DNA from 4 places in the Methylophaga sp. F7 genome. Region 1 is predicted to be linked to each of the others. Evidence: riboswitches for the same ligand, from Rfam matches in the RefSeq annotation. Region 1 holds a riboswitch; each other region holds the start of a gene.

Region 1 (6,279 bases):
AATTACGATGAAAAATGCGATGCTATTTTGTATAGCTTTATTGTTCTCAGTTAGTGCTAATGCGGCTACATTGAGTTTATCAACTGTCGGATCAAATGGTGCGACTCAAGAAATCAGTTTAAATAACAACAGCACTGTGCTTGCTGGTGGTACTGTTGCTAATTCTGGTTCTTGGGAATCATTGTTTGATGTTACAACTGATGTTGATACTCCTGTAAGAGTTGAGTGGTCATTTAATCCTTCAACAAGCTTGGATTCAGCTCAATTGGCTTTTGGTCTGGTTTCTGGCCCTGGTGGTAATTATGTTGGTTTTCCAACTATTTTTAATATCACTGGTGACTTTATCTTTACTGCCATTTTGACTGCAGGTTCATATTTTGCAGTAGATATTCTTAATGCCACTTCAGGTATTTTGAAATATGACCTGTCAATCTCTGCAGTACCAGTACCAGCTGCATTGTGGTTGTTTGCACCAGCACTGTTAGGCTTCTTCGGTATACGCCGTCAAGCACGGAAAACAGTGGTTGCATAACACCAAATGAGTTAACAATATTGTTAGTTTTAAGAAAAGGGAGCTTCGGCTCCCTTTTTTTGCAGTTATGTACTTGATTCAGTTAGCTATTATTCACAGCATGAAGTGGGACAACCAATAGAATATTGTTATAAAGTTCATTAAATATGGATATTGTGAGAAAAAGAAAATCAGCTATAATCAGCCTGAAATATATAATTTTTTTGCAATAAATTTGTCACTAGTACCATAGTACAATTTCAATCATGCAAATGAAGTAGTAGTGTTTAATCATCACCGAGATATTTCTTGGAGATAAAAAGTTCAGAGACAATGTTGTTTCTGTTTCTGTTTTTGTTGCCAAACTTACCGTGAGGTAAGGTCGGAAAGCCACGGATCTTCTGGCTGGGTTTTGAAGATGGCCGGGTTGCATTGCTTAATTTTTCAATATAAAGGAAATTACTATGAAAAATGCGATGCTATTATGTATAGCTTTATTGTTCTCAGTTGGTGCTAATGCCGCTACACTGACTTTATCAACAGTTGGTTCTTCAGGTGCTACTCAAAGTATTGATCTGAATAACAACAGTACAGTTCTTGCTGGTGGTACTGTTGCTAATTCAGGAGTTTGGGAATCATTGTTTGATGTTTCTACTGATGTTGATACACCAGTAAAAGTTGAATGGTCATTTAACCCAACAAACAGCTTGAATAATGCTCAATTGGCCTTTGGTCTGTTGACTGGCCCTGGTGGTGGTTATGTTGGTGCGCCAACTATTTTTAACATCACTGGTGATTTTATCTTTACTGCTATTTTGACAGCGGGTTCATTCTTTGGTGTTGATATTTTTAATGCCACATCAGATGTACTGAAATACGACCTGTCAATTTCTGCAGTACCAGTTCCAGCTGCATTATGGTTATTTGCTCCAGCATTGATGGGCTTCTTCGGTTTACGTCGTAAAGCACTGAAAACAGCTGCTGCATAGTAACAAATGAGTTAACAATATTGTTGGTTCAAGGAAAGGGGGCTTCGGCTCCCTTTTCTTTGTGGGGCTCAATATCATCAAAAGACTCTAAAGTTTTGCATCTGCGATTTACCTACCTGATTTGAAAAATCCACAAAAACTGTTAGTCTGTAACTGAACTTTCACGAATCTAAGAAAGTCTCAATTATAGAAACAATTCTGTTTCTATCTTCAATATAAAGCCAAACTTGTCATGAGGCAGGGTCGGAAAGCTACGGATCTTTAATTGACTAAAGATGGCCGGGCTGCATTGCTTATTTTTTCACTTAGAAGGAAATTGCTATGAAAAAAGCGATGCTATTATGTATAGCCTTTTTATTCTCTGCTGGTGCAAACTCAGCAACTCTTAATTTAACAGCTGAGGGCTCAAATGGGGCCTCCCAACAGCAAGTCACCTTAAATAATAACAATGTTGTTTTAGGTGGTGGTGTTGTTGAAAGCTCCAAATCAAATTGGAGTTCAATGTTTAACGTCACAGCAGATACAAATACTGCGGTTGATGTTGAATGGTCATTTAACCCAGTGAGAAATCTGGTTTCTGCTACTGTAGCAATTTTTGCATTAGATGGTAGTTTTACAGAAACGTACGATATAACGGGCGATTTTACTTTTTCGGCCATATTGTCAGCAGGTAAAACTTACGGTTTGGATATTTTAGATGCTACATCACATGCATTAAAATATGATGTGTCAGTTACCTCATTATCAGAAGTGCCTGTACCAGCCGCATTATTTTTATTCGCTCCCGCCTTATTAGGATTGATTGGATTGCGTCGTAGAGCCAAGATGACTGCAGGCTGAAACGGTTAGGAGAAATAAAAAGGGAGCTTGAAGCTCCCTTTTTTATATATTTTTTGTCAGAAAAGACTCTGTACAAACTGAATAAAAAACGTTACGGTTAAATTAACTTCCTTAAAAAGCTGGGAAGTTTTCACAATGGAAAGGATTTCTTCTTTCCTATCAATAGCCAAACCTGTTGTGAGGCGGGGGCGGAAAGCCACGGGTCTTACCCTGTAAGATCGCCGGGTTGCATTGCTTAACTTAATCTATAAATCAAACCCCTTAAAGGAGCGACTTATGAAAAAAGCGATGCTTTTCTTTATGACGTTATTTTTCTCAATTAGTGCAAATGCAGCAACCTTAAATTTGACCACCGCCGGATCATCAGGTGCTACGCAAGAAGTTAGCTTAAATAACAACGATGTTGTATTAGGTCACGGAACGGTAGATGAGCCAAACACCAACTGGTCATCATTTTTTGATCTATCTACAGATCAAAATACACCCGTTAAAATTGTATGGTCATTTAATCCAGAAGCAAATCTAAGTTCAGCTACCGTATCGTTATTTGAGATGGGTGGTGCTGTTATTGATCAGTTTAATCTCATCTCAGATTACTCATTTACCGCCACGCTTATGACTGGTATAAACTATGGTTTGGATATCTTTAGTGCTTCTTCTGATGAGCTGAAATATGATGTTTCAGTATCGGCTGTGCCTATTCCAGCAGCGCTTTTTCTCTTCGCACCTGCCTTATTCGGCCTATTGGGACTGCGTTTACGTGCTAAATCAAAAGCGTAAAACTGATTAATTCAACAATAATATCCAGTTAAAATAAGGGAGCAGAAATGCTCCCTTTTTTTATGCTTAAATAACGTGTTATCATCCGAAGCGAATGTAATTTATAAACATGGAGAAGAATAATGAATAAATTGGTAAATACAGTGTTGCTATTAGCGGCACTTTCGATTGGAACAGTTGTTCATGCTTCAGAACCCTATACGCTTAATGCAGGTGACATGTTAAGCATTTCAGTGTGGAATGAAGATGCTTTGCAGAAAGAAGTCGTTATTCTTCCCGATGGCACTATTTCGTTTCCCTTAGCTGGCCAAATAAACGCGAAAGATAAAACCGTCGTTGATGTAGAAACTGAGCTTAAAGAAAAACTTTCGGAATATATCTCGGACCCAGTCGTTAACGTTACGGTCAATCAGGTTTCAGGTAATACTATTCATATCCTTGGTAAAGTGCTCACTCCAGGATCATTCGGTATGAGCCAACCGCTTGACGCAATGCAGGCTTTAAGTTTGGCAGGTGGGCTGACAACCTATGCAAAAGAAAATGACATTATCATTTTGCGTAGAGATGGAATGAAACAGCAAATCATACCTGTCTATTACGCAAACATTAAACAAGGCAAATCACTTGAGTCTAACGTGCTGCTTGAAAGCGGTGATGTCATTATTATTCCATAATGAGGAATAATAATTATCGACACCATAATGGAGCCAGCATGAAAATAAACGTTATCACAACGATTTTGGCTTTAACCTTGTTCCAAGTCAATGTTGCCAAAGCGGCCGAATACATTATTGGGGCCGACTTTTCTCCAACATTTAATTACGATGATAATGTTGAGTTGCGTGAAGAGGAAGAAGGTAGTTTTGTTACCAAGCTTACACCCACATTGTTACTATCAAGAGCCGTTGAAAATGCGTCTATCAGTATGGATGTTGGCTATCGGTTAGAACGTTTTGCCAGCTTGTCAGAGCTGGATCGGCAAGATCCTTTTGCAAATATAGCTGGCAGCTACAATACAGAACGAAGCAATTACGGATTGAATGCTGGCTATTCTGAAAGAGCACAACGTGCAATCGCTGATGAAGATACCGGTGATTTTGCGTCTAATGCAACGGTAACATCAAAATCATTGGCACCAAGTTATCAATATCAATTTACTGAACGTGATTTTGCCTATACCAGTTTTAGTTATAATGAAAGTACGTACGATACAAGCCGCTTCAGTGATACTGAAACTATGTCATTCACAGGTGGATGGCGCAGAAATTTGTCAGAACGTTTGACTGGCGGCCTGGCACTGACATATTCACAGTATGAATCTGAATCAGAGTTTATTGAATCAGAATATGACAGTTACAATTTTAGTGTCACTAGTACTTACATGATGAGTGAACGCTGGTCGTTTTCAGGACAGGTGGGGTATCGTACAACAGATAGTGAAACACAATCACTTTTTGGTGGGCCAAGCCAAACTGACCGTAGTGCGGGATCATTATTTAATTTTACTGCTAATTATCTTGGCGAACTGAATACGTTAACATCTTCGTTGTCTCGTTCACTTAATCCTTCTGGTGAAGGGGTGGTCAATGAAACTGACCGGCTATCCTTTACTTGGATCAGAAATATTGCAGAAACGTTGTCGTTATCTGTTAACACCACCTACCAGGAAACGCAGTCTGTTGATGAGCTAAGTAACACAGAGAGAGAATATCTTACTTTCTCGCCATCGCTCAACTGGCAACTCCAGAGAAACCTTGCCCTGAAGATGGGGTATCAGTATCGCCAACAAAAAGGCACCAGTTTTGGTGGCTTTAATACAACTGGTGACAAAGTCGACAGTAATATGGTTTTCCTCACGGTAAACTACGATTGGGATGGCTTGCGTTTTTCGCGATAACTTTAAGAGTACATAATGGAAGAAGAAGTCAAAAGCCTACGGGATTATTTGGATATCCTGTGGAGACGTAAATACTGGATTGTAATTCCAGCAATAATTCTGATGATTGGCACAGTAGTATTCACATACTCACTTCCAGAAAGCTTTAAATCTGAAGGTCTAATTCTCATTGAATCTCAGGAAATTCCACAAGATTTGATACGCACCACCGTAACCAGTTATGCAGATCAGCGTATTGAAGTTATCAAACAACGACTTCTTACTACCAATCGGATTATGCAGATTGTTGAAAAACATAATCTTTATCCAGAGCAAAGAAAAAGCTCTCCCATTACTGCGCCGATTGTAGAGTTATTTAAAAACAATGTCAGCGTGGATATTATTCAGGCAAATGTCACCGACCCCGCCAGTGGCCGGGCTAAAAGAGCTAGCATTGCCTTTACAGTATCGTTTATGGATCAGTCACCACAAAAGGCACAACAGGTAGCCAATGAGCTGGTTACCGAGTTCCTAAATGAGAATGCTAAAGCCAGAACCGATCGTGCCGAGGACACCACCCAGTTTTTGAAACTGGAAGGTGACAGAATGCAGAAAGAAATTCAGCAAACAGAGAAAGAAATTGCAGAATTTCGTGATCAATACAGTGATAGCCTTCCCGATATGCTTGATTACAACCTGACCACGGTTCAGAACATACAGGAAGAAATTTCGTCAATACAAAACCAAATCATGGTGCAAAGCGATCAAATGACCACAATGGGATTACAACTTTCGATGATTCCCAAGCAAGCCACGGGTACAACCGGTAATGCTGCAGGTCAACCCTCCGCACTGATGGCCGCTTTACAAGAGCTGCGTGCTCAATACCGTTCGATGCAAAGTAAATATTCGGCTAATCATCCTGACTTACAACGCGTAAAACGGGAAATAGATGCACTTGAGGCAGAATTAGGTGTCAATGCATCTCCTCGTGAAGAAGTTGAAATGCAATTGAGTTCTGCAAGAAGTAATTTGCAAACACTTAAACAGCGTTATGCTGCAGAGCACCCTGATGTAAAATCAGCAGAAGCAGAAATTACCCGTCTGGAACAACGATTGTCGGATCTGCCTGAAGATGATACCAATGCTGAAGCACAAACCGCTAGTGGTTCAACTAACCCAGTATATATAGAAGTCAGCGCCAAAATCGATGCAACAGAAAGAGAGATTGGCCGTTTACGAGAAAGGCAGACAGACTTACGTGAGAAACTGGCGGAATATGA
Region 2 (6,279 bases), 1.5 Mb from region 1:
TTAGCGAAATAGGCCGTAAACTTAACGGTTTAGACCGCAATGGTGTCTTAAAGTCCTTGATTGATCATTATGATAAAGCTAATAAAACCATTGCTTTTGATGATTTTCATCTACGCCAGCATATTTTCTCGTTGACAATTAAAGGTCTCGAGTCTTGCTCACTTTATCTTTTTGAACCTTTACCTGAGAAACTCTTAGGTGAACAAGCTTGGCAACAACTATTAGCTTTTAGTGAAAATATTTATGCTGTTTTTGATAATCACAATAATTTAGTCACATCCAATATAGATTCGGTTGATGCTGATGAGATGTATTCTGTTTTCGATAGTCCGCAATTGTTGAAGGCTTTGCAAAACGCCATCAAGATTACAGATCGAAAACTTCGCTTATCTGAGAATGATGATTTTTATTATCAAGTAACCCACTCCACTCTTGATTCTGATAGCGGCCCGTTATCAGCTTTCTTATTATCTAAACAAACGCAACTTGCTGACTACAAGCAGTTCGAAATGTTATCCAAAGTAGTAAGTAACACAAGTACAAGTGTATTGATCACTGATAAAAATGGGTTTGTCGAATATGTTAATCCCGGTTTTGAAAAGCTTTCAGGATTAACACTTGCAGAAGTAAAAGGTAAAAAGCCTGGAGTTTTATTACAGCGTGAACAAACTGATACAGACACAATTAAGCGGATTTCTAAAAAACTTAAAGCACGAGAGCCGTTTTATGAAGAGATCTTAAACTTTACCAAAGAGGGTGTGCCCTATTGGATTGTGTTGTCAGTGAACCCAATTTTCAATGAAAAGGGGGAACATACTGGGTTTGTTGGCGTGAGTTCTGATGTCCGTGAAATTAAACGTCTGGTCTTAGAGCAAATCAACCAAAAAGATGCTATTAGCAGTCATTCGGCGGTGATGGAGTTTAATCAAAGTGGGCAGTTCATTTCAGCTAATCAGTTTACTTATGAACAATTAAACATTGTCGACGAAGTGCAAGTGCAGTCATTACTGGGAAATTTGAAAGATCATTTGGACGAGCCTCGCAAACAATTGATCGAAAAAGGTGAACCCACCGCGGTGATGATTAAACTGGCTCATCAAGGTGGTGAAGTAATTTTAGAGTGCATAATCTCAGCAATAACAGATTTAAACGGCAATATTTCTAAGTACATTGTGTTTGGTAGCAATGTCTCTTCTCGAAATAAGCTGGTGGCTGAAACTCATCTTTCTATGTCGAATGTGTTAAGTAAAATTCAAGCCACAGTAAAGACAATAAATGCAGTAGCCGATCAAACTAATCTGTTAGCGCTTAATGCAGCCATTGAGGCAGCAAGAGCTGGTGAAGCTGGACGAGGATTTGCGGTAGTGGCGGATGAAGTGCGCAACCTTTCGAAAAAATCGAATGAAGCAGCGGTTCAAATTGGTCAACTGATTAACGAAACTCAGTCGCATGTTGACGAGCTGGCTTCTTTTTTAAGTGAGTAATGTTTCTATACCGAAGAATATTGGTAGCGTCAGCGCAAAGTTTATTCATTCTCAGCTCAAATGCTTGTCCGACCCGTTAAGCAGGTGATCAAACACTCTAACGCTAGTGCAAATGACGTTTCAATTCAGATTAGGAAATCTCAAAAGCTATACCTAAATCCCTAATACTAATAGTTGAAACCCTGACGATTATAATTGCCGACAATGACCCTTTAGCTCAGATGGATAGAGTGTACTCAAGCCGATTAGCTAAAGATCATTTTCAAGGGTCCAGTTTTTTAGTTCTTCAAGTATTGTCAGGGCATTCAATCCTCTAGCCGCAATTTTGTATTGGACCGCGACAGGTTTGCTTGAGATCACATCTCTGGTGATCAGTTTATTTTCTTCCATTGCCTTCAACCTCTCTGCCAGGACTTTTTTACTGGCCCCGGCAAGTTGTCTCGCAATTTCATTAAAACGCATGGGCTGATCTTTCAGGTGCCACAAAATGGAGCCTGTCCATTTATTACCGATAATTCTCATTCCCCTCTCAACTGGGCAGGGTTTATAACAAGTCTGGTGGTTTTCTCTCATAGTTATTTGTAGGTTACAAAAAGTTAACTGGTTGACTATTGTAACCTGAATGTTAGTTTGTATGTTTAGACAAACTAGAGAGCAGACATGAAAGGTAAATCAATTTTCGTCGAAGCGGGTGGTGGCTTTGATAAAGTTAGCGTAGAAGAAACAGAAACAATCTCGCCAGGTGACAGCGAAATTCTGGTCAGACTTCATGCTAACTCGCTTAATTATCACGATTATGCGGTCGTCAAGGGGCTCTGGCCTGCATCAGAGAAAAGAATACCTATGGCTGATGGTGCCGGTGAAGTAATAGAGGTGGGACCAAACGTGACCGAATTTAAGGTCGGTGATAGCGTTGTGAGTACGTTTTTCCCTTCTTGGTTAAACGGTGAACCAGTCGTTGATGGTTTCTCAACTGTTCCTGGCGATGGAGTAGATGGTTACGCAAGAGAATATGTCACGGCAAAGGCTGAAGCTTTCACCAAGTCACCCTCAGGTTGGTCTCATACAGAATCTGCGACGTTGACTACAGCAGCCTTGACAGCATGGCGGGCTTTGTTCGATTTTAATCAGCTCAAATCAGGTGATACCGTTCTTCTTCAAGGGACTGGTGGTGTATCCATCTTCGCTTTACAGTTTGCCAAAATGGCAGGCGCCAAAGTGATTGCCACTTCATCCAGTGATCAAAAACTCACTAGGTTGAAGGAGCTGGGAGCAGATCATGTGATCAATTATAAAAAAGAACCTAACTGGGGCTTTTTAGCCAGAGAACTCAATGATGGAAAAGGTGTTGACCACGTCGTTGAAATTGGTGGTGCTGAAACATTGGAGCAATCTCTAAACGCTGTACGTATCGCTGGCCAAATTTCGTTAATTGGTATTCTTTCTGGACAGACTTGCGATATAAATATTGTGAAGACTTTTGTGAAACAGGTTAGGCTTCAGGGCGTTCTTGTTGGTAGCAGAGTCCATCAGCAGGAGATGATTAAAGCTATCGAGGCTAATCAGCTAAAACCAATTATTGATCGTACTTTTGCTTTAAAGGATATTGTCAAAGCATTTGAGTACCAAGAAACGAATCAGCATTTTGGTAAAATTTGTTTAGAGTTTTAAATGAAATAAAAAAGCCCTTGAGGTGGGGCTTTTTTAATTTATTAGCCTCTCAACCACCGATAGAATGTTTCAGAATTCGTCGGTCTAAAATAGCCCTGTTATAATTACGGCCGATGTCCCTGTAGCTCAGATGGATAGAGCGTTAAACATTTATCTGTCCAAATTGAGAAGGATAGGGCTGGGATTACATTATTAGCTCTAATAATTAACATCAAAGATTTATTAATTAGTACTAAAGTACAATACTTTTTAATAAAATTTAGTGTAAGTTCGAAAGAGTGATCTAATCACGCTATTTATTATGCCAAACTTGGCGTGAGCCTTGGACGGAAAATTACAGCTGTGCTTTTAAGTAAAGGTATCAGGGCTGGGTTGCATACTTTAAGGAGTTCACCGATGAATAAGATGATAGCTACGATAATCTTCTCATTATTTTCTTTTTCTGCTTTTGCCGCTACAGTCGACATTGATTTGAGTGGGGCTACCACTTCCACCCTTATTGATGCTGATGGAGCAAGTTTCTCACAAACTTTCACAGGTCAGACTGCATCTGGCTCAGCAATTTCAGGTTCCCCTATAGGGCCATTATCACTAACACCAAGTGGAACAATAAGAGTTGTCTCTTTTGATCCAGGTTGCACAGGTTGTGATTCTGGCAATTCACTTCTTACACCCTCAAGTTTTCAGGGCCCATTGTCGATTTTGTTTGATTTTAATGCCGACAGTTTTTCATGGGTGATGGGAAGCTCTGTTGCAGGATCCAATGTTGCTGCAGATTTATTTTCAAATAGTGGTAGTTTAATCAACACAGTACTAATCAGCATGCTGGAAGGGTACAACAAATACTCTATCTCAGGCTTGGGTGCTTTTGCAGGAATTACTTTTAGAGACAATAACGACCCAGCTGGAGTACGTTACATGGACATGTCTTACAATAGTGTTGTCGGAGTCTCTGAAGTTCCAATCCCTGCCGCCGCTTTCATGTTTGCACCGGCATTACTTGGACTCATGGGATTACGTCGAAGAGCAAAAAATAAAGTCGCTTAACTTTATTTCTTTCAGAAAGCCGTGATGATTAATTTCATCACGGCTTTTTTATTTGTATAACTGCCGTTCAACCGACGACTGGTTTGTTTCGAAGTGAAGCCGATCAGCTTGACTGATATAATTGCGGCCGATGTCCCTGTAGCTCAGATGGATAGAGCGTCCCCCTCCTAAGGGGAAGGCCACAGGTTCGACTCCTGTCAGGGACACCAATAATAATCAATAGATTATTTTTGACTGGAAATGAATAATAGCGGGATAGTCATTCGCATACTCCCCATCAACTTTTAGAACCTTCATTTTTTCTATAACAAATTTATCGATTTGTATTAGGTTTATCAGATTCAGAAAGTTGAGGTTGGGAAAGGAATAAATATCCCACTGGGTAATGGATACGGCGCAACTAAGAAAGTAATGACAATTCTTTACCAGTTGCCTTGTGAAAAATTATTTTTCAACAATGATTTTTGGTTGATGGCTTTCTGTTTCACTATCTGAAAGTCCTGCGGTCAGGATCCAGCGCATCGTGTCTTCATTCGACATTTCCAAAGACCGAACCTGATCTCGTGAAACGCAAATTGTATAGCCACCAACTTGATAGCTCATTGGCAGGTATATGGCGACCAGATTATTTTCCTGATCCTCCATGCCTAAAACATGGCTAACGTTATCCTTCACCAGAAAGCCAATCAGCTGAACCCCACCGATGGTGACAGCAACAGCATTGCTGAGACTTTCCTGCTGTTTCTCGCGAGAGAAAAAACGCGTGAAATCTCGTAATGCACCATGAATCGATTTCACCAGCGGAATGCGATCCAGGATGGATTCACCCATATCAAACAGTCGTTTGACCAGCCAGGCATTAACGGCAATTCCAATCACAAAAATCAACCCTATAGCCGCTAATAACCCAAGCCCTGGCCAATAAAAATCATAGGGTAAAATGGCAATCATTATCGGACGTAATGCACGCTCTGCTGTAACAGCCAACCAATAAATAAGATAAAGCGTCAGGGTGACGGGTAACGCTGTCGCCAAACCTTTTAAAAAAGTCTTCCAGACAAATTGCATAAAGCTGTTCCTATTCCAAACCGAATACGGTTATTCAGATGTATAAAGTTATATCGGCTTCGCTGGCAAATTCCAGAAAGGTGGCAGCGCCTCCATGACTGATTCCATCGATAAAATCTGAATTTTTAAAATCAAACAAATCGACAGTCATTTGGCAGGCAATTAATTCAACATCTGACTCCAGACAAATCTCACGTAATTCAGCAACACTGGCAACACCTTTCTTTTTCAATTTGCGTTGCATCATCCAGGTAGCAAAGGCTTCAAGCCCTGGAATAATTTGCACGATACTGGGGACCGGAACAGGCATGGGCATAGCAGGGTTGCCTAAAGGAGAGACTTTAAGAGACATATCTTTCTTAAGCAATTGCAAACCGTAAAAGGTAAAAAATATTTTGGCTTCAAACCCTAGCGCCGCTGCTGTGGAGGCCAGTAGAAATGGTGGATATGCACCATCTAAAGTACCTTTACTTGCAATTATGGCGAGTTTTTTGGCCATGCAGTCATGCCCCTTTTTCGATGATGAAATACAATTTTCCGTCGACTTCTTCACTACTGAGTAGCGGATTACCAGTCATTTTGCAGAAGGCCGGAATATCTTTTAGCGCGCCAGTATCGGTACATATGAGTCGCAATCGCTGAGAGGCTGACATTTCATTGAGCATCTTACGCGCTTTAAGCACTGGAAGTGGACAGTTTAAACCTGATGTATCAATTTCTGTATCAAAATCTGACATACTGATTTCCTTTAAAATATCCGTTCACATGATAAACGCAAGCGGCGTTTTTGTCTTTGCGGAACCGGTCTTAATGAGCCAAGGTCTATAGGCGTTATGAAATATCTTATCGCTACAGTTATATTTTTGATGAGCAATCAAGGCATTGCCCAGGCAAACCTGGATATTGCGTTGCCAGAAATGGGGGACAGTGCGGGTGCTCTGGTTTCGCCTGTGGAAGAATATCAGGTCGGCCAGTCTTTTTACTGGAGCCTGCAGCAATCAGTGACCCT
Region 3 (6,279 bases), 1.2 Mb from region 1:
TTCATAACGGCACAGGATGGAGTGATCAGCTAGGTAGCCAGTTTGGGTTGGATGGCTTTTTTATTAGATTAGCCAAAGTGAGATTTAATAATATTCGATGAGATGGAGCTGAGGAAAAAAAGCGATATCTCTATCTTTTTTTTGCAGTGAAGATTTCGTTTTATTCTGTTTTTGGCGTTATTGATAATCCTCATAATAGGATTTATGAGGGAGCTAGAATGTGTCCCTCGTGACTTGATTCAAGCCCTAATACTCCCAGCTACGATAAAGCTCGTTTTTATCCTTCATATCTTCGTATAGCCAGACCATTCGGTCCAGATACCAGCTCTTGCCAAGATAAGCCAATGCAACACCTAATACAGCGCCCCATAGTGAGAAATAAACAGTCGCCCAGACCGATACCAGTACTCCGACCAACGAAATTCCATTAAGAATCGCGTGTAGCGGAGTGTTATGGTTATCCGGTATTGGAACAATATCCCGGTTTAAATAAACACGCTCGCCCAGAACAGCCTTTGATGCCCAGTTTTTGGTAGATTTCGGTTTTTTGAAAAGAATTGGATTGAAAAATAACCAGAGAAGCGATGCCAGCCCTGGCACCAAACACCACCAGCCTATCCACTCTCTACTCCAGAACGCGAGAACGATAACAGGAAGCACAGAGTATCGGGTCCAAACACTAATGGGGTTTGAGTGCCTCATCCAGTTGTCATCATCAAGCTTAAAAAGCCCAGCAATCTTCCGTTCTAAAGTCATTTCATAGTACCGATGGGGTAATGAAAAATAGCCAGCATTTGAAGCCTCTTGATCTCAAGATCCTTTTTCTAAACCTAACAACCTCGAAACAGCCATGCGTGAATTAATTTGGTGTAGCGCGGCATCACCACATACACCATTAGCAAAACCGCAATACCGGTAATGATCAAGGTGTCGAGATAATGATTATCAGGCAGTCCCAACCTGTGAATGGGTGGCAACAAAAATGGCAACATCAGTACCAGCGGATAGATAGCTGACCAGGTGACCAAAGCCTGTTTCCAACGAATAGGAATTTTGGTATTCGCCTGCTCAGGGGTAAACCAGAAATCCAGCCCGCTGTTAATATAAAAATCATCGCCTTTCACCAGTAATGGTGAAACTTGGGCTATCAGCTCACTGCGTTTGGCCGATTCCATCCAGCCCCGTAAATGTGATTGGTTATCAAAGCGAATAATAATCGTATACGTTTCAGTCAATCCTGCGATTGGCCGAATCACGTTCAGATCCAGATGCCCCGGCGAGCTTTTACAATGTGGAGCAATTTCATTTAACCATGCTTCGTATTCGGGATGTTTATCCTTGGCAACCTGATGGGTAATAACTGCCGTCGCACCATTGGTTAACGGATCCACACGATTTTGTTGCATAAGATTTTTCCTAAAATACCAAGTTGTCGGATACATGTTTCACAAACAAAATATCAAGTCATACGTTTATTTTAAAACTTTATTGCAGTTGAAGCTTATAGAGACAAGGTACGAAAACCTTATGTAGATAGTATTCAAAAGACTCCGTAGGTAACTATTGGGCTTGTTTGTTTGATAACAAATACCAAGCCAGTAAGCTCATTTTTGTTTAGATGCCAATACGTTAATGAATAAGGTATAGTCATTTTCACTGATTATTTTATGGTTTTACTGTCATGGTCATTCTCATATCTTTGCTGATGCAATAAAAATGACGTCAACACACCACACCGTCTATCGTGATCAGCCTTTGTTCGATGCTTATGAACAGCAGATGGCACAAGACTGGTTACCCATTGAGATAATGCAATTATCCGCGGGGAATTTCCGTGGGCATTATCGTGAAGTGGGTAATGATGATGTCAGAGTTGTGTTTGAACAACAAAATCAGGTCATACACAAACGTGCCATTATTGAGCGGGACTTCTGTACGGTTTCTTTTGCACGCATTGCAAATCAGGTACGGGTCTCTGAGTACGATGCTTTCGATAATTCATTATTTTTTCTGCCTTCAAATGTTGAAGTCGATATTCAGGCAGCGAGCGGTGTTGAAACGGTCTATTTTAGATTCGAACAGTCTAAATTAATTGAAGCAGCAAGAGTCATTAACCCAAAATATTGGGAAATGCCGACAGACCATATTTTGGTATTTGATGGTATTAACCGACAACCCCTAGAGGATTTTACTGATTATCTATATCAGCTTTCGGCACTGAGTTCGGATGATAGTCTGCGTGAGCAGCAGAAAAATATTAATTTATCAGTAATGGAATATGTCTTGCTCTCTCTCGATTCATCTTTAGTGTTTGATGAACAATCATCCGATGTACTGTCTCGGCGTCGGGCGGCTAAATCAGTAAGGCAGGCAATAGACTATATGCACGCCAACCTGGAGAGACATACTTGTCCGTCCATTATCGATATTTGTAAAGATTTACATATCAGCCAGCGTAACCTGCAATATAACTTTAAAAAAATAATGGGAATCACACCCAATGCGTACTTGTATCGATTAAGGTTAAACCGGGTTCGTGCACAACTTCTAAAACCAGCTGATATCGGTGTGACAGTCACGCAGTTAGCCAGTGATTGGCATTTTTGGCATCTAGGTCGTTTTTCCAAGGATTATCTGCAATTATTTGGCGAGTTGCCTTCCACCACATTACATCGAGCCTTTAATTAAAATCATTACTTTTTAGTTGTGATTGATACGGCTTTATGTGGCCGATATCGAATATCAGACTTGTAATGTCATATAAGCAGGCAACGAAAAGTAAACATAATCTCCCCTTTAATCATTCAGGCTTAGGTTTATAAAAACCGACTGATTCTAATCCAAAAAAATTAATAAAGATTATCCGTTTTCTCGATAAATGATTAATTTATCTCTTTGCGAAAATCGGATAGTGCCATGTCATCCGTCTCTATATCATCATATTTCGGTTGGGTTGGACTATAGCCCATTTTATTATTGCCAAACTTGGTGTGAACTAAGGACGGAAAGCTACAGACCTTGATGATGTTGTTAAGGTGGCTGAGTTGCATAGATTTAAGAGACTTTGAACATGCAAACTCAATCTTTAAAACGTTCTGTATTCAGCACATTTTTTATTTCATCAATCGTTTTAAGTACTGCGGCAAGTGCCGATAGTGTTTTAATTGGAGTCAATACATCACCTTTAACGATTAATGATGATGCCACCACAACCATTGTGACGGGCACACAATTTCAAAATGATAATGAGTTATCCGTTATTGGTCAGCCATTTGTTAAAGATCCTGTTTTAGCAAACGAAGGCACTTTTATAAATAATGGTACCTTTTACGGTAAATTCAGTGATTTAAAAAATGATGGGGTGCTGTTAAATACAGGCAGTCTGACTACTCATGTCAGTGGTTTAAATAATGCAGCAAGCGGTCACATCACCAACACCGGTTATATATACAACAACGGCGGTAGCTTGAAAAATGATGGCTTCATTGATAATCAGGCTGAGTTTAACAATTCAGGCACATTGACTAATTACGGGCAGTTAACCAATCAAGATACCCTCACGAATAGAGGTGTTTTATCAAGTTATAGAGGAGCAACCCTGACCAATACGGGAACCTTAACTAATACCAGTGCGGGTAGATTCAATAACTATATCGATTCCACTTTAATTAATGATGGCACGATGAACAATGAGGGTCGCTTCACTAATGCCGGTAAGTTGATTAATAATGGTTCCTTTACGAATAAATACGTATTCTCCAATGCAATTAATGACACCGTGACCAATAATGGCGTCATGACCAATAATAGTACTCTTGAGAATATGAACGAGATTATTAATACGGGCGTGTTTATTAACAATGAAAAAGCAACCATAAGAGGTAATGGCAGTTCAGTGGGTAATTACACCCAAACCGCTGGGCAAACCATAAATAACGGCGTCATCACTCAAACCAGTGTCAATATCAACGGCGGTAGTTTATCTGGTACAGGCATCATTAACAGCAATGTAACGGTGAATGGCACCAGTTCTGACAACCATGCCAGCATAAATGCAGGTAACTCGATTGGTACGATGACCATTAATGGCAATTACACTCAAGGTGAATTAGGTTCAATGGTGGTGGAGTTTAATGAAACCAGTTCAGATATCTTTAATATTTCACATGAGGCTTCTCTGGCCGGTTTACTAACCTTTGAGTTTATTGGTGATAATGTGCAAGTAGGAACATTTCAGTTCTTAACGTTTGCCAGCATTGTAGGCAGCTTTGATAGCATCATTTATCCATCCCTCATGGGCTTTAATTTTGATGTGGTGTTTGGTGATACCTTTGCCAATTTAGAAATCAGTCAATCGGTGAGTGAAGTGCCTGTTCCAGCGTCATTATTCTTATTTGGCCCGGCATTATTAGGCTTCTTAGGTTTACGCCGTAAAAAGGCAATGACAGCTTAAAAATATGCAGAGTGTTAATCTCAAAGAAAGTATAAAAATTGATGCTGGCTTGCCGTGAAAGAAATGAAATAACGGGTGGTGGCCATCCTACTCTTTTGATTTCGTTACGTTCCTTAGTTCGTAATGTTTACTCAGATATTCCTGATCTAGAATTCAACGTTCAGATCCGGTCGAAAATTAAAGTAGGATTGCTCCACCAGGGTTTGATAAACACCGGCAATATTCATTGGCAGCCATTCATCATACATCCGTAAATGCGCATATTCCGGTAAGCGAATTTCAGCCTGAAGCGTTTCAAGCGTTTTCCCCGCCAGCATGCCCTCACGCACAGCTGCATAAAGCGCTTCCAGATAACCAAGATAATGCTCCACATCCTCGCGCGTGCCGGTATCAGCATGTCCACCGATAAATAAATCAAACGGTTCAGCCGCCAGCACTTCCCGGGTGGAATGAATCATGCCATGAATGTCATAGCCTAAAAGATTCTGATAAGGCATCCGGCCAAGCACAATCCAATCCACCACAAAGAGCACATTGGCTGGCATAACTCGCATACTGACTGAGCCACGACCATTGTTTGGGCCGTGATATTGCAGGTGGATTTCACTGTCTCCCAATTGCAAGGTCATAGCATCCTGAAACGTGATATCCGGTAACGCGGTTGGCGCTTTTGTCCATTGCAAATCTTCTGCAGCAAATTCATGTGCCACCACCCGAATATCCCCGTCGGCAAGAATATGGCCGCCCATGGTATGGTCAATGTGATTATGGCTGTATACCAGATAGCGAATCGGCACAGTAAACCGCTTAGCCAATTCCTCTTTCAAATAGCTCGCCGCGGCATCATTAATTGGGTCGGTGACGAGAATCCCCGCATCGGTTACCACAAATATCGAATGATAATGACCCGCCGAAAAACGATACACATTGTCTTTCATCTGCTCGATTTTGTACTCGGTGGTCTCATCCGCCTGGGAAGGCAATATCACTCCCCATAACCCCAGAGAGAGAACAATTGGGATCATCAATTTCATAAACATTTTTTGGAAAAACAACATAAAAGAAACCTGGTCTTATTCAGGCCATAGCCACAAATGGCATTTATTTATTGCGAACATTGCGTACTAAAAACGAATTACCTGGGCCACGTTTTAATTCAAATAAATCAATCGCTTTAAACAGGCTGCTGAGGTTTTTAAAGCCATAGTTTCGAGTATCAAACGAGGTCTTGTTTGAGATATTTGAACCAACCGGCCCAAGCGCCGCCCAGCCGTCTTCGTCTTCGGTTGCCTCGATGGCCTGCCGTAGCAAATGTATTAATTTGGTATCGGATTTTATGTTTTTGGGTTTAACCGTTGTTTTGGTTTTTTCTTTTTCCTGATCCAGAAACAGAAACTTAGAGCAGGCGTTTACAAATGCTGACGGTGTTTTCCGCTCACCGAACCCCAACACCACCTTCCCTTCCGCTAAGGCTCTGGTTACCATCGGCGTAAAATCACAATCCGATGACACAAAACACATCACATCAATCTGCTTGGTATACATCACATCCATTGCATCAATCACCAATGCGATATCAGACGCATTTTTCCCCTTGGTTAAATCATATTGCTGGATGGGTTGAATGGCATATTCATGCAACAGATCTTCCCAGGCCTTTAGCGTTGGCGACTTCCAATTGCCATAAGCCTTACGAATAGTGACCACACCATAGTTTGCGACCTCGCTCAGAACATCTTCAAACTTACTCGCGGGCGCATTATCAGCATCAATAAATAATGCGATTTTCTGTTTTAATTCATCCATGGTTGCACCTCAAGCCAATT
Region 4 (6,279 bases), on a different replicon from region 1:
TAGCTGACTTCATTACGCGCGGCCAATGCTGATTCAATATCCCCTTGCGCTCGCTGGCGGCTGAACAAAGGCACTGACACACCAGCAACTAACGCCGAATCATTCAGTCCTTCATCTCGCCTGATCCCAACTGACCAGGTCAGATCTGCAACTTGCTGAGTTCTGGCAAGACGTACTTGTGCATCACGAACCCGCGTTTCTGCAGCGAAACGTTCCAGTTGCGGATTTTGCTGGGCCTGATTAAATAAGGCTTCAAATGACATGGCCTCGCTAAAGGCAAACAATGAGCCTGTGGCGGTCTCAAAATTAGGTTGATAACTCCCCCACAAATTAGCGAGTACCACTTTGTTGGCTTCCAGCTGACGTTTTTCGGCAGCCAATATCAGTTCAGCCTGATTAACAGAAGCTTCGGCGCGGCCCAAATCTGCTTCAGCCGCGACGGCAGCACCTACACGTTTATTAACTTCTGTTAATGTTGTTTGCGCCAGTTCCAGCCCCGTCTCGGCTAGCTTTACACGCTCCTGGCTATTGAGCACTTTAATAAATTGTCGTGTTACCTGACCTAGCAAGTCCAACGCTTTTATTTTGCGATCAACACGGACAACATCACTTTGTTGTTCCACCAGTTCAACACGGGACAATCTTTTATCACCCAGTTCAACGACAGAGGAGAGAGTGACCGTGGTTTCCAGTGACTTGATACCGCTTAGTTCTCTAGTGCCAGCGAAATTTTCAATCTCAGCACCAACAACATATGCCGGTTTGAGATTGGCCGTTTTTTTCTGGGCTTCAAGTTGTTGCTGTCGAATTGGAAAAACCTGTAATGCCGGATGTTGCGCCAGTGTTTGTTGCATGGCCTCGTTTAAACTCAACGTTTTCGTTTGTTGAATGTTATCGGCAATAACCGGTGAGACAGAAAAGGCAACCAGCATCGAACAAAGCAATGCACGGATAGCAGGCGCACGCACATTTGTAGTGCGATCAAAGTGTATTTTCATGAAATTAGATCCTGTTTAACTGCAAACAACGGACTTACGTTAAGTCCGCAAAAACATCAGCAGTTCAAGATCTCGGAGGGCGGTACATACTGACTGTAAAGTCAGGTTTTGGCGATCTAGGGTGGAGGTTGAAATAATTGTATGGAATAGCAGCAACATTAATTCCATCAATATTAAAGATGGCGATAAAATGTGAACACTGACAATGCATACAAAAATCACAATCGCCAGTACTTTGTGCATCATGCGAAGACGCATTGTTCGCTTGTTGAATTGCATTGGAATCATCAAGAACAAGCTGATGTTCTTGTGATGTCTTGGAATCATATGTATGAATGTCAGCCGCAACTATGCCTGATTGCATCACAATCATAAAGATGAGCATGTTGATAATTAATTTTACTGACATTCGTTAATTTTATTAATGGATTCTGATGTCTTAGTTAACAACATAATAACTTAGTTCCCAAAAGATTAGCAAAATTAAAAGTTCTCTGCTGGGTCTGTGAGAGTCTGTCACTGTTTTTATGTAACAAACACAAAGTTTGTGATGATTTTGAATAGTGTATGAGATCTTATGCTCGGGGTCTCCGGATCTATAAACAAAACTAAGGCACTATAATTCGCTAATACTAAGGCGAGAGAAATGTATTGGCTGAAAGATCTTGAGCTATAGAAATTCAGAAAGTGTTATGTATTCATATTTTCAACTAAAGCAGCTAATTATGAATAGATAGCATGTTGCTAAGTCTACTTAATATGTGCTCGAACTCATTGCGTTCAACACGAAGCTTCTGTTTTCTGACTTGGTACCCACACTTTTGGCGTCAACAGCACCACGTGGTCGACCTCGGCAGTCCAAGTCACAGCTACAATAGAGTGTTCCTAATGATCCATTACGATTCTGGTCATGATAAACATGATCACGAAGCTCAGCTCTTGCTTGTTCAAATGATTCTGGATCTGCCAGTGCTTAGACCAAGATGAGTAACCCAGCGAATAGCGATAATATGATTTTATTCATTAATCTTTTCATCTTCATTTTATTGTTCATACAATCACTGTCACTAAACGACTGACACGCGGGTTACGAACTTTGACGATATCGTTTGCCGGCGCATTATCTCGAATTAACGCCCAGGTTTCTGTGGTCCGGTTTGGCTTTCCATTCCGAAGAGTTTGCTGGGGCTTTATTATCTTTCAGTTGGATGAGGTGAGTAATTTAGAAAGCCGACGCCAGGCACGGTCAATCGAGCTGATGACCATTCGCTCACAAAAGTGTTCGACATCAAGTAGAGAGGGGTGAACATCACCAATATGCGTTTTGATTTGTAGGTCTAAGCAATCATTTGGTGATGTCTTCAACCTTACCACTAAACTATGCAACCCAATCTGTTCGGCTGGCCACTCTGACAGATGCTTCAGCAATTCGTGTTTGATGAAAGCGGCCTTTGAGATATGGAGGTGAGACCAATTGAGGATGTCTTACCTTAACGTAACCACTTTCTAGCGATAAGCTTTTGTCTAATTGAAAAAATGATTATATGAAATAAAACTTATCACGATAGTTGCCCCGATTTCGCTTCTTTATTACAAAAAACAACAGGAATTTATACTAAAAATTAAGATGCGTTATATTGTACCAAAGTACAGTTTGATTAGACGTAAAAAGCATGTCATGGTGTCCTTAATTGAAGTAATTTTGAAATTCTACTTGAACCAGACGCCAAACTCGTTGTGAAATGAGGACGGAAAGCTTCGGGTCTTTAAAGTAAAGAAAGATAGCCGGGTTGCATTGCACCATTTTCTTTTTTCTTAATGTTAAGGACTTATGCTATGAAAAAACACTCTTTTTTATTACTGCACTAATGTTCAGCATTTCAGCTAATGCGGCATCAATTAACGTAACGCCAACAGTAACCTCTCCCTACACTATTACCAATAACGGTAGTAATAACGTATCGGTCGCTGCAACTTACAGTGCTTTTGTAGGCGCTTTTCTTCTCACCACTGGTGTGACTAGTGATGTTGACACATTGGTGAAATTTGACTTCTCGTTTAATAACTTACCTGCGACTCCTGGCAGAGTTACTTTTTCTCAACCTATCAGTGGAATGATTACTCCAGTGGAATCTTTCGCCATAACATCATCAAGCTTGACCTTCACGAGAATGTTATTTGCTGGACAAACAGCATTTTTTAATCCTATGCCGGGTGCGGCTGGTTCATTTGATTTGAGCATTGCAGCACTGCCCTCAGAATTGCCAGTACCAGCAGCATTGTTTTTATTCGCACCAGCCTTGCTTGGTTTTTTAGGTCTACGTCGTAAAATGGCAAAAAACTAAAACATTAAGCTTTATTTTTAATTGAATAAGTGTCATCCGGTTAATACCGGATGACTTTTTATTAACGAAAAACAATATCAAAAGTACCAGAGTTCAAAAACCAAAAGGGTCAGAATCAATTGCTTCATTCCTAACATTATGGAGTTTGCGTTATGGGATGTATCAAGATAGATATTTTTCCAGAGTTAGATTTTGAGTCGGAAATATTTGGAAGCAGTTTAATTGGCTATATAGCTTCTGGTGAGCAGAAACTCAATATCGAAATTGCTGTTAAAGACATTATTACCTATAAATGGGCTCTGAGAATAAAAGCTGTAAATGAAACAAAGATAAACATCATTGAAATCGCAGCAAATGGGATTCGATTACTGCTTTGACCGGTGAGACTCTTGTCTCCTGATCATAGTTAAGAAAATTTCAATATATTGGTTGAGATGACTAGGCATGTAAATGCCAATTTAATTACCATACAGCATTTATCGTTAGAAGAGGCGGCTAGCCTTACCTATACGCCAGAACGTTTCAGAAGTGTTCGTAGATAATCGTGTATTTAACACATGGCAGATCATTAATTTAGAAATCATCTGTTTGATGAGTAGATTGATTTAACGGTTTAAAAATATCCCTGTATTTAAGTATCTTAATGATGCTTTCTGCTAAAGCTTCATCTTTGGATAGCACAATCACCCTTATGAGATCATTTGAAAGTAATTGTTTGTTAATTGAATGCACTAATTGAAGTCTGTTGGGTTTACTCAAATAAATGAGTTACACTGGGCAACAACACGAAAGGGGCTAAAAAGGGCTTTTGCCTGCTTTTTTTGTCTATTATATTAGCCATACATCATTGGCTTTCCAAACCCACACGGAGATCGGCTCTTCCGTATGAGGTGTCGATCCCAAGGAAATCAATGTGGAAACCTATCCAGTGATCGCTTTAAGTACTTCTCATATTGAGCAGGCCGATATCAATGCATTACGCATTGCAGCGTTTCAGACCAATATGGTGATGGAGCGTGAATCCGGCTTCTTTATTAAGCTGTATATGAACGATTTGGCAGGAAACCTCCGAGGAGATTACAGTCCTTCACTCTGCAAAGTTATTGAGTTCGCATTTAACAATAATTTTGAAATGATTGAACTGGATTCAGATGCCGAGGCCATCCCAGAGTTAGACCAGCACGACTGGTAGAACATTACCCCTGGCAACAGGGGTATTCCAAAGCGTATTCACAGAGTACGTTTCGGAATAGATATCCAGTAGATAGCCAAAAACTATCTATTTGATAAGTCAGCCGGACTTATTTAAAACCGGCCTCAATGTCCAAGCAGTACGCTGTTTGGAATCTCAAAAACCCATAGGGGAAGTAACCTTCCCTTATGGGGGACGGGTGCCTCCCCTTTTTTTATTATTGGAGAAGCAGTCATGGGATGGAGCTATTCAACGCAATGGCGATCAAAAAAACAATTGGTCGAGTATCTTACTGATTCATATCGCTTTGGCGAAAATCAAGAACTCTTAAAGTCCAGTGTAGTGGGTAACAACCACTGGTACTTGGCCAAACTGAAAACGACCGGAGAAATCTGGATTGGTCTTGATATGATGCAAAGTGGCCGTGAGGATGGTTGGGGCTATAAGGACCTGACTGCTTCGTGTGGCCCGGTCGAAGTGAACTGTCCGATTTCATTTTTGAAAGAAGCCAGTGAGCCAAACCCGGATAGTTATGATGGCCAATGGCGTAAGCGAGTAGTGGCTTATCACAAAAGCAAGCGACAGAAGGCTAAACGTAGCTATGAAGCCGGAATGGTTGTTCAGTATGGTGGAACTGATTATCGGTTAGATAGACCTGCCGGTAGTCGTCGTGGCTGGTATGTCAACAGACAGCCCGATGGTATGTTGTTTCGTATGAACGCCAGACAACTCGGACAGGCCGAGATAAGAGGAGCTAATCACTGATTGGTTCTAAATACTCCCTTCTTTAAGAAGGGGGTATTCCAAAACATCTAACCAGGTGTTTCGGAATACCAGATTCTTGGCAACAAATTTGTTGTCTTGAAGAGTCAGCCGGACTCACCAAAACCGGCCTCAACGTCTTTGCTGTACGCAGTTAAGGCAGGTTTCACCCTCTGGGGGATTTATCATTCCCTCAAAGGGGTTGGTGGATCTCCCTTTTTTATTTGTATTTAGGAGATCCATCATGCAAAACCAAGTAATCAAAGTGCAAACCAATGAAAGCATTATCAGCAAGCTGAAAAATGCGTTTACTTCACCTGGCTGCGTACTCTCTGAAGCGATGCAAAATGCCCGCCGGGCAGGTGCAAGCAAAGTAGAGTTTTCGTATTTGGATGAAGACGCGCTGCTCATTGTTGATGATGGCCAGGGAATTCGTGATTTAGCTGATTTTCTGACTTTGGCAGGTTCAGGCTGGTCAGAAGAAGTAATTCAGAAAGAAGGTGCCTTCGGTATGGGCAGCTTCTCAATGCTTTACTACTGTGATCGGCTGCGAGTGGAATCGAATGGCTATGGCTTTGAAGCATATACACAGGACATTTTGAATGGTCTTGAAATATCTGTGTTTCAGAGCGATGTGACATCAGGTACCAGAATCGCACTGTATGGCTACGAAATCAGCGATGAAAACAATGCCAGCCGGATTGAGCTTTTATTAAAGCGTCTGGCCAAAGGGTTTTCAATTCCGGTCTTTTATGACGGCACTGAATTGGAACGGCCATATAGCCTTGATAAAGCTGAACTGAATTTTACCGAAACGCCGATTGGTTTCTGTGCAATGTCCGAGTTTGACGATGACTCGATCATTGGCAAGCCCGGTAATTATTACAGGGACTATGGCACGAAGGTGAGTCATTTGTTTTATCAAGGATTGCCAGTCGATAGTATCTGGGGGGAGGAGCATTCATATCGTGAACGCCCTGGT

The links. Region 1 has a riboswitch for cyclic di-GMP ahead of AC08OG_RS05490 (VPLPA-CTERM sorting domain-containing protein). Riboswitches for the same ligand answer to the same signal wherever they lie in the genome.
Region 2: another riboswitch for cyclic di-GMP. It lies ahead of AC08OG_RS13260 (hypothetical protein); the one in region 1 lies ahead of AC08OG_RS05490 (VPLPA-CTERM sorting domain-containing protein).
Region 3: another riboswitch for cyclic di-GMP. It lies ahead of AC08OG_RS11140 (hypothetical protein); the one in region 1 lies ahead of AC08OG_RS05490 (VPLPA-CTERM sorting domain-containing protein).
Region 4: another riboswitch for cyclic di-GMP. It lies ahead of AC08OG_RS16105 (hypothetical protein); the one in region 1 lies ahead of AC08OG_RS05490 (VPLPA-CTERM sorting domain-containing protein).

What each region holds. Positions count from the first base shown of each region.
Region 1 is NZ_CM166511.1:1,067,302-1,073,580, forward strand. Features, by position in the region: gene AC08OG_RS05480 (hypothetical protein) at 8-532, shown strand; cyclic di-GMP riboswitch class I at 861-946, shown strand; gene AC08OG_RS05485 (hypothetical protein) at 976-1,500, shown strand; cyclic di-GMP riboswitch class I at 1,711-1,792, shown strand; gene AC08OG_RS05490 (VPLPA-CTERM sorting domain-containing protein) at 1,822-2,340, shown strand; cyclic di-GMP riboswitch class I at 2,496-2,574, shown strand; gene AC08OG_RS05495 (hypothetical protein) at 2,617-3,120, shown strand; gene AC08OG_RS05500 (polysaccharide biosynthesis/export family protein) at 3,243-3,794, shown strand; gene AC08OG_RS05505 (hypothetical protein) at 3,833-5,017, shown strand; gene AC08OG_RS05510 (GumC family protein) at 5,033-6,279, shown strand, end outside.
Region 2 is NZ_CM166511.1:2,632,788-2,639,066, reverse strand. Features, by position in the region: partial or broken gene AC08OG_RS13275 (PAS domain-containing protein) at 1-1,412, shown strand, start outside; gene AC08OG_RS13270 (winged helix-turn-helix transcriptional regulator) at 1,734-2,006, opposite strand; gene AC08OG_RS13265 (zinc-dependent alcohol dehydrogenase family protein) at 2,145-3,155, shown strand; cyclic di-GMP riboswitch class I at 3,449-3,535, shown strand; gene AC08OG_RS13260 (hypothetical protein) at 3,552-4,202, shown strand; tRNA gene AC08OG_RS13255 (tRNA-Arg) at 4,335-4,411, shown strand; gene AC08OG_RS13250 (DUF502 domain-containing protein) at 4,647-5,270, opposite strand; gene dsrE2 (sulfur carrier protein DsrE2) at 5,305-5,769, opposite strand; gene AC08OG_RS13240 (sulfurtransferase TusA family protein) at 5,774-6,007, opposite strand; gene AC08OG_RS13235 (beta-barrel assembly-enhancing protease) at 6,104-6,279, shown strand, end outside.
Region 3 is NZ_CM166511.1:2,223,772-2,230,050, forward strand. Features, by position in the region: gene AC08OG_RS11125 (DUF6653 family protein) at 247-756, opposite strand; gene AC08OG_RS11130 (antibiotic biosynthesis monooxygenase) at 831-1,406, opposite strand; gene AC08OG_RS11135 (helix-turn-helix domain-containing protein) at 1,717-2,688, shown strand; cyclic di-GMP riboswitch class I at 2,969-3,052, shown strand; gene AC08OG_RS11140 (hypothetical protein) at 3,071-4,453, shown strand; gene AC08OG_RS11145 (MBL fold metallo-hydrolase) at 4,600-5,487, opposite strand; gene AC08OG_RS11150 (NYN domain-containing protein) at 5,555-6,259, opposite strand.
Region 4 is NZ_JBWPVL010000002.1:164,464-170,742, forward strand. Features, by position in the region: gene AC08OG_RS16095 (TolC family protein) at 1-998, opposite strand, end outside; gene AC08OG_RS16100 (hypothetical protein) at 1,063-1,407, opposite strand; cyclic di-GMP riboswitch class I at 2,714-2,796, shown strand; gene AC08OG_RS16105 (hypothetical protein) at 2,789-3,343, shown strand; gene AC08OG_RS16110 (hypothetical protein) at 3,496-3,720, shown strand; gene AC08OG_RS16115 (DUF5983 family protein) at 4,257-4,535, shown strand; gene AC08OG_RS16120 (hypothetical protein) at 4,770-5,300, shown strand; gene AC08OG_RS16125 (hypothetical protein) at 5,542-6,279, shown strand, end outside.